Lichenicola cladoniae: one gene and its partner. The protein of the gene in region 2 binds, or shares a complex with, the protein of the main gene of each other region. Links are inferred from orthologs where the notes say so. Each region holds a gene or a part of one and is shown on either strand. Other genes may lie near its edges. The genes, in order: secY and secA.

Region 1 (3,151 bases), 610 kb from region 2 along the record:
CACCACCTGGTTAAGGTGGGGGATTGACATGGAACTGAACCAACTCCGCGACAACGACGGCGCGCACTACCGCAAGAAGCGGCTTGGACGCGGCATCGGCTCCGGCAAGGGCAAGACCTCCGGCCGAGGTGTCAAAGGTCAGAAGGCACGTGAAGGCGTCTCGCTAAATGGATTCGAGGGCGGTCAGCTCCCGATCTATCGGCGTCTGCCGAAGCGCGGCTTCAAGAACATCTTCCGCAAGGTGTATGCGCCGATCAACCTCGACACGATCGAGCAGGCTTTCGTGGACGGCAAGCTTGCCGCCGGCGAGACCGTCACCGAGGAGAGCCTGCACAAGGCCGGCCTGATCGGAAGCGGCAAGTATGCCGGTATCCGGTTGCTGGCCAGCGGCGAGCTGACGCGTGCGGTGACGTTCGAGCTGTCCGGCGCCTCGGTGTCTGCCATCGCGGCGGTCGAGAAAGCCGGCGGGTCGGTCAAGACCACCGTCGTCAAGAAGGTCAAGCCGGAAGCATGAAGGCCTTAGGGCCGGGTCGGGGCATGTCTCCTCCCGGCCTTCCGGATCTCTCTGTTTCAGGTTGCTTCAACCGACATCCGAGCTAAACAGACAGCGCCCCCGCGGAATCCCCGCAGCGGCGCTGTTCTTGTGAAAGGGACGCGCGCATGGCCTCCGCGGCCGAGCAGCTTGCAGCCAATATGAACCTCAGCACCTTCTCGAAGGCGACTGAGCTCAAGAAACGCATCTGGTTTACCCTTGGCGCGCTGATCGTCTATCGCCTCGGCACCTACATTCCCGTTCCGGGTGTGGATGCACGGGTCATGGGTCAGCTGCTGTCGCAGAACCAGGGCGGCATCCTGGGCATGTTCGACATGTTCTCGGGTGGCGCACTCGGTCGAATGACCGTGTTTGCGCTGAACATCATGCCGTACATCAGCGCGTCCATCATCGTGCAGCTGATGTCGTCCGCGATCCCCACCCTCGAGGCGATCAAGAAGGAGGGTGAGTCCGGGCGCAAGAAGCTCAACCAGTATACCCGCTACCTGACCGTGCTGATCGCACTGTTCCAGGCCTACGGCATATCGGTCGGGCTGGAGAACATGCACGGCGTCGGCGGCACGTCGGCGGTCATCGATCCGGGGATGTTCTTCCGTTTTTCCTGCGTGGTGACGCTGGTCGGGGGCACGATGTTCCTGATGTGGCTCGGCGAGCAGATCACGTCGCGCGGCGTCGGCAACGGAATCTCGCTGATCATCTTCGCCGGTATCGTCGCCAACCTGCCGCATGCGCTCGCGACCCTGTTCCAGCTTGGCTACACCGGTGGATTGTCGCCGGTGTTCGTCGTGTTGTTCCTGGTGCTGGCCGCGGCGGTGATCGCGTTCATCGTGTTCATGGAGAGCGCCCAGCGACGGGTGGTGATCCAGTATCCCAAGCGCCAGGTCGGAAACCGGATGTCGGGTGGCGAATCGAGCCACATGCCGCTCAAGGTGAACACCGCCGGCGTCATCCCGCCGATCTTCGCGAGTTCGGTGCTCCTGATCCCGGTCACGATCTCCGGCTTCGCGTCCGGCAACGCCAACATGCCGCACTGGCTCAGCTTCCTGGCCCAGGAACTCGGGCAGGGACAGCCGCTCTACATGCTGTTCTATGCGGCGATGATCCTGTTCTTCTCATTCTTCTATGCGGCCGTGGCGTTCAATCCGGTCGAGACCGCCGACAATCTGCGCAAGCAGGGTGGCTTCATTCCGGGGATCCGGCCCGGCGCGAACACGTCCGACTATCTCGACCGCATCCTGGTCAGGCTGACCACGATCGGCGCGCTCTACCTGGTGGTGGTGTGCCTGCTGCCGCAAATCCTGATCAGCCGCTACAACGTGCCGTTCTACTTCGGCGGCACCAGCCTGATCATCATCGTCTCGGTCACCATGGATACCGTGACGCAGATCCAGTCCCACCTGCTGGCGCACCAGTATGAAGGCCTGATCCGCAAGTCTCGCGGACGGACGAGAATTCGGTGAACCTGATCTTTCTCGGCCCGCCAGGTGCGGGCAAGGGGACCCAGGCAAAGCGCCTGGAGACCCTGCACGGTATCATCCAGATATCGACCGGCGACATGCTCCGGGCCGAAGTCCAGGGCGGTACCGAGATCGGGCGCCAAGCCAAGGCTGTCATGGATTCAGGCAACCTTGTGTCCGACGAGATCCTGATTGCCATGCTCGGCGCCAGGATCGTTCGACCGGATTGTGCCAGGGGGTTCATCCTGGATGGGTTCCCCCGTACGACGGTGCAGGCGGAAGCGCTGGACCTGTTGCTGGCGCGACTCGGGCTGAAGCTCGATGCCGTACTGTCACTGCAGGTGGACGAGGCGGAACTGACCGAGCGAATCGCCGGCCGGTACACCTGCGCAAAATGCGGCGCCGGCTATCACGACAGCTTCAAGCGTCCTCGCGTCGAGAACACCTGTGATGTCTGTGGCAGCCACGAGTTCACACGACGTGACGACGACAAGCGCGAGACGGTGGCGGCCAGGCTGGATGCCTACCGGGACCAGACGGCGCCGATCCTGCCGCATTACGCGGCTCAGGGCCTGGTACACACGATCGATGGCATGGCCAACATCGACACCGTCAGTGCCGCAATCGATGCAGCTCTTGCAAAGACGCATAAAAGGTGATCATCACGCAAAGTTGATCCAGTTTCGTTGACTCAGGGTGTGCCGACGCTATAGTGCGCGCCCTCAGCCAAGCGTTCCGCGGACGTCCATTTCGGATGCCCTGGAGCTTGGCAAAATCCGATCATCCGGGAGCAGACCGTTCGCGGTTTCGCTCGTGAGACGAAGACTTCTCCCGGGTGCGGGATGAATTTCATGCCTGGCGGCAGCCGGGGTATCAGGCCGGGCAGGTTGCCGGGCGGACGAGGAGTGACTGGCGTGGCGCGTATTGCCGGCGTGAATATCCCGACCACAAAGCGTGTGGTTATCGGCCTGACCTATATCTTCGGGATTGGTCCGACCAAGGCGAAGCAGATCTGCACCCAGCTGGCGATTCCTGCCGAGCGCCGGGTCAACGAGCTGTCCGATGACGAGATCCTCCACATTCGCGAACTGATCGATCGTGACTACCGCGTCGAGGGTGACCTTCGTCGTGAACTGTCGAT
Region 2 (3,664 bases):
ACCGCGACTCCCGCCGGTCCGTAGCCCTCGTAGCGGACCTCGACATAGTCGTCGCCACCGCCGGACCCGGCTGCCTTCTTGATCGCCCGCTCGACGGTGTCCTTGGGCATGTTCACCTTCTGCGCGGCCGAGATCGCGGCACGCAGACGCGAGTTCGTGCTCGGGTCCGGCAGGCCGGAGCGCGCCGCGACGGTGATCTCCCGGATGGCACGGGCGAACGACCGCGCCCGGCGCGCGTCCTGCGCGCCCTTGCGGTGCATGATGTTCTTGAACTGGGAATGACCCGCCATGGTGCTTCTCTAATCAGCCGCGGCGCGAATCAGGCGACGCGGCCGTGGCAATGCTTGTACTTGTTGCCCGACCCGCACGGGCAGGACGCGTTTCGCGGTGTATCCACCCAGGTCGCGGGATCGGCGGTGAGGTGCGGATGCGACGGGGCCAGCCGGACGGATTCCGGCGGCGGCTCCATCGTTTCCTGGAGGCTGGCACTGCCCATCCCGCTATCGGAGAACATGGCAGGACCCGGATGCATCGCCTCGATCGCACCGGGCGGCTCCGGATGCACGGCGACCAGCCCGTCGAGCGTCTGGCCCGGGAACGGATCGTCGGCCGGCGGCATCACCTCGACGCGGGACAGCATCGCCGTCACCCGCTCGCGTAGTTCGTCGAGCATGACGTTGAACAGCGAGAACGCCTCGTTCTTGTACTCGTTGAGCGGGTCCTTCTGGCCGTACGCGCGCAGGCTGATGCCCTGGCGAAGCTGGTCCAGCAGCAGCAGATGCTCCTTCCAGACCGTGTCCAGGGTGCTCAGCAGCAGCTGCTTCTCGATGTAGCGCATCACCGCCGGGCCGAAATTGGCGGCTTTTGCAGCCGCCGCCTGTGCCGCCGCCTGCTCGACCCGCTGCATCACCTCCTCGAGGCCGATGCCGTCCTCCTTCGCCCAGGCCTCGATCGGCAGGTCGAGCGACAGGACGCGCTTCAGGTCCTCGGCGAGCTCGGCACTCGACCACTGCTCGGCGAACGCCTTTTCTGGAATGCGGGCCCGCACCATCTGGTCGGCCAGCTCGTTGCGCATGGTGGTGACGATGTCGGAGACATCCTCGGACGACATGAACTCCTTGCGCTGCGCATAGACTTCCTTGCGCTGGCTGTTGTTCACGTCGTCGTATTTCAGCAGGTTCTTGCGGGTGTCGAAGTTGCGCGCCTCGACCTTCTTCTGTGCCTTCTCCAGCGCCCGGTTGATCCAGGGATGGATGATCGCCTCGCCGGCCTTGAGGCCCATCTTCTGCAGCATGCCGGCCATACGGTCGGAGCCGAAGATGCGCATCAGATCGTCCTGCAGCGACAGGAAGAACCGCGACGCGCCCGGATCGCCCTGGCGTCCCGAACGTCCACGCAGCTGGTTGTCGATGCGGCGGCTCTCGTGTCGCTCGGTGCCGATCACGAACAGTCCGCCGGCTTCCTTGACCACGCCATGGAAGCCGGCGACCTGCTCGCGCAACGCCATCTCCCGTGCCGTGAGCTCGGGTTCCTCGAGATCGTGCAGCTCCTGGCGCACACGCATCTCGACGTTGCCGCCGAGTTTGATGTCGGTGCCGCGCCCGGCCATGTTGGTCGCGATGGTGATCGCGCCGGGCGCGCCGGCCTGCGCGATGATCGTCGCCTCCATCTCGTGGAAGCGCGCGTTCAGCACGTTGTGCGGAATCCTGCGTTCATGCAGCAGCGCGGAAAGCTGCTCGCTCTTTTCGATCGAGGTGGTGCCGACCAGGATCGGCTGGCCGGTTTTCGTGACTTCCTCGATCAGCGTGGTGACCGAATTGAACTTGTCGGTCTCGCTGAGATAGACCTCGTCGTCGCCGTCGAGCCGGATCACCGGCACGTTGGTCGGGATCTCGACCACGTCGAGCTTGTAGATTTCGTTGAACTCGTCGGCCTCGGTCATCGCCGTGCCGGTCATGCCGGACAGCTTCGGATAGAGGCGGAAATAATTCTGGAAGGTGATCGAGGCGAGCGTCTGGTTCTCCTGCTGGATCTCCTGGTGCTCCTTCGCCTCCAGCGCCTGGTGCAGCCCGTCGCCGTAGCGCCTGCCCTCCATCATGCGGCCGGTGAACTCGTCGATGATCACCACCTTGCCGGCACGCACGATGTAGTCGACGTCCCGCGAGAACAGCGTGTGCGCCCGCAGCGACTGCTGCACGTGATGCACCACCGAGATGTTGGACACGTCGTACAGCCCGCCCTCGGTGACGATGCCGGCCTGGCGCAGCATCTCCTCGATGGTCTCGGTGCCGTGCTCGGTCAGGATGACGCTGCGGAACTTCTCGTCCTTGTCGAAGGTGGCCGGGTCCTTGGCCAGTTCGGCGACCAGCAGGTCCACGCTGCGATAGAGGTCGGAGCTGTCCTCGGCCGGACCGGAGATGATCAGAGGGGTCCGCGCCTCGTCGATCAGGATGGAATCCACCTCGTCGACGATGGCGTAGTTGAACGGCCGCTGCACCATGTCCTGCAGCCGGTACTTCATGTTGTCGCGCAGGTAGTCGAAGCCGAACTCGTTGTTGGTGCCGTAGGTGACGTCGGCGGCGTAGGCGGCCCGGCGTTCCTCGTCGGGCACGTTCGGCACGATCACCCCGGTCGACAGGCCGAGGAAGGCGTAGAGCTGCCCCATCTCCTCGGAATCGCGCCGCGCCAGGTAGTCGTTGACGGTCACCACGTGCACGCCCTTGCCGGCGAGTGCGTTCAGATACACCGGCAGGGTGCCGACCAGGGTCTTGCCCTCGCCGGTGCGCATCTCGGCGATGCGGCCGGAATGCAGCACCATGCCGCCGACCAGCTGCACATCGAAATGGCGCATGCCCAGCACGCGGCGGGAGGCCTCGCGCACCACCGCGAACGCCTCGGGCAGCAGTTCGTCGAGGCTGGTGCCGCCGGCGATGCGGGTGCGGAACTCCTGGGTCTTGCCGGCCAGGGCCTGATCGTCGAGCGCCTGGATCGCCGGCTCCAGCACGTTGATCTCCGGCACCCGGCGCTGGTGCGCCTTGAGCGAGCGATCGTTGGCTGAGCCGAACAGGGTGCGGGCGAGACTTGCGAACATGAAGGCCTTCCGAATGGCGCTCTGCGTCCACCGGATATGGCCATGCCCCCGGATACGACCAAGGCTCGGCACGCTGGTGGTGGTTCGGCCCCGCGTGAGCCGGCATCGCGCCGGTCCGGGATAGGACCGCCGCCGCCACCGGTCAATGCACGTCCGAACATGCCTCGAACTCGCTTGCTTGTGAGGACCTCCGGCTTTTGGCATTGTCGGGCCTCGGATCATTCGAGGTTTTCGTCCAATGCGGCTTTCCCGCCCGGTTGCTGCCATCACGGCAGCGACCCTGCTTGCTTCTGCCTCCGCCCTTTCGCCGCTCTCGGCCTATGCGGCCCCTCACAAGAAGGAGGCTGCCACCACGCCGGCTGCCGCAGCCCCTGCTTCCGGCGACGCCAAGCCCGCCAACCCGATCGTGGCCTCGGTGAACGGTGACCCGATCCACCTCGATCGTGTCCGCGCCACCGCGCAGACGCTGCCCGACGAGATGCGCGGGATGCCGCCGCAGATGCTGTTCCCGATGATCGTGAACCAGCTCGTCGATCAGAAGGCGCTGCTGATCGAGGCACAGAAGGAAGGCCT

The links.
Region 1: the proteins of secA (region 2) and secY are in contact, whole or in part, in a crystal structure (PDB 3DIN), measured with the Thermotoga maritima proteins. The link is inferred for Lichenicola cladoniae from one-to-one orthologs. Residues at the interface, in WP_004082002.1 of Thermotoga maritima: Glu261, Ala262, Arg263, Lys300, Ala301, Arg302, Thr303, Ile304, Ile305, Leu323, Tyr324, Asp325, Pro326, Val329, Ser330, Tyr333, Ile336, Lys340, Phe345, Val349, Glu363, Phe364, Tyr374, Ser375, Gly376, Gly377, Glu393, Ile395, Thr482, Ser483; in WP_004081795.1 of Thermotoga maritima: Glu108, Gly109, Glu110, Glu111, Ala236, Glu237, Arg238, Arg239, Ile240, Thr241, Ile242, Gln243, Tyr244, Ala245, Arg246, Arg247, Val248, Thr249, Gly250, Arg251, Arg252, Val253, Tyr254, Gly256, Ala257, Ser258, Thr259, Tyr260, Leu261, Pro262.

Annotation. Positions count from the first base shown.
Region 1 is NZ_CP053708.1:1,156,696-1,159,846, forward strand. What follows is about bases 1-2,836. They hold secY (preprotein translocase subunit SecY), read left to right. Parts: upstream 1-660; coding sequence 661-2,013; downstream 2,014-2,836. Other genes in these bases: rpmD (50S ribosomal protein L30), read left to right, coding at 1-27; rplO (50S ribosomal protein L15), read left to right, coding at 29-514; HN018_RS05305 (adenylate kinase), read left to right, coding at 2,010-2,669. In the rest of the region: rpsM (30S ribosomal protein S13), read left to right, coding at 2,925-3,151. UniProt on the Escherichia coli protein: The central subunit of the protein translocation channel SecYEG. Consists of two halves formed by TMs 1-5 and 6-10.
Region 2 is NZ_CP053708.1:1,769,850-1,773,513, reverse strand. Bases 120-3,468 are described here. They hold secA (preprotein translocase subunit SecA), read right to left. Parts: upstream 3,092-3,468; coding sequence 320-3,091; downstream 120-319. Other genes in these bases: HN018_RS08140 (peptidylprolyl isomerase), read left to right, coding at 3,330-3,468; HN018_RS08150 (YebC/PmpR family DNA-binding transcriptional regulator), read right to left, coding at 120-290. Also shown: more of HN018_RS08150, read right to left, coding at 1-119; more of HN018_RS08140, read left to right, coding at 3,469-3,664. UniProt on the Escherichia coli protein: Required for protein export, interacts with the SecYEG preprotein conducting channel.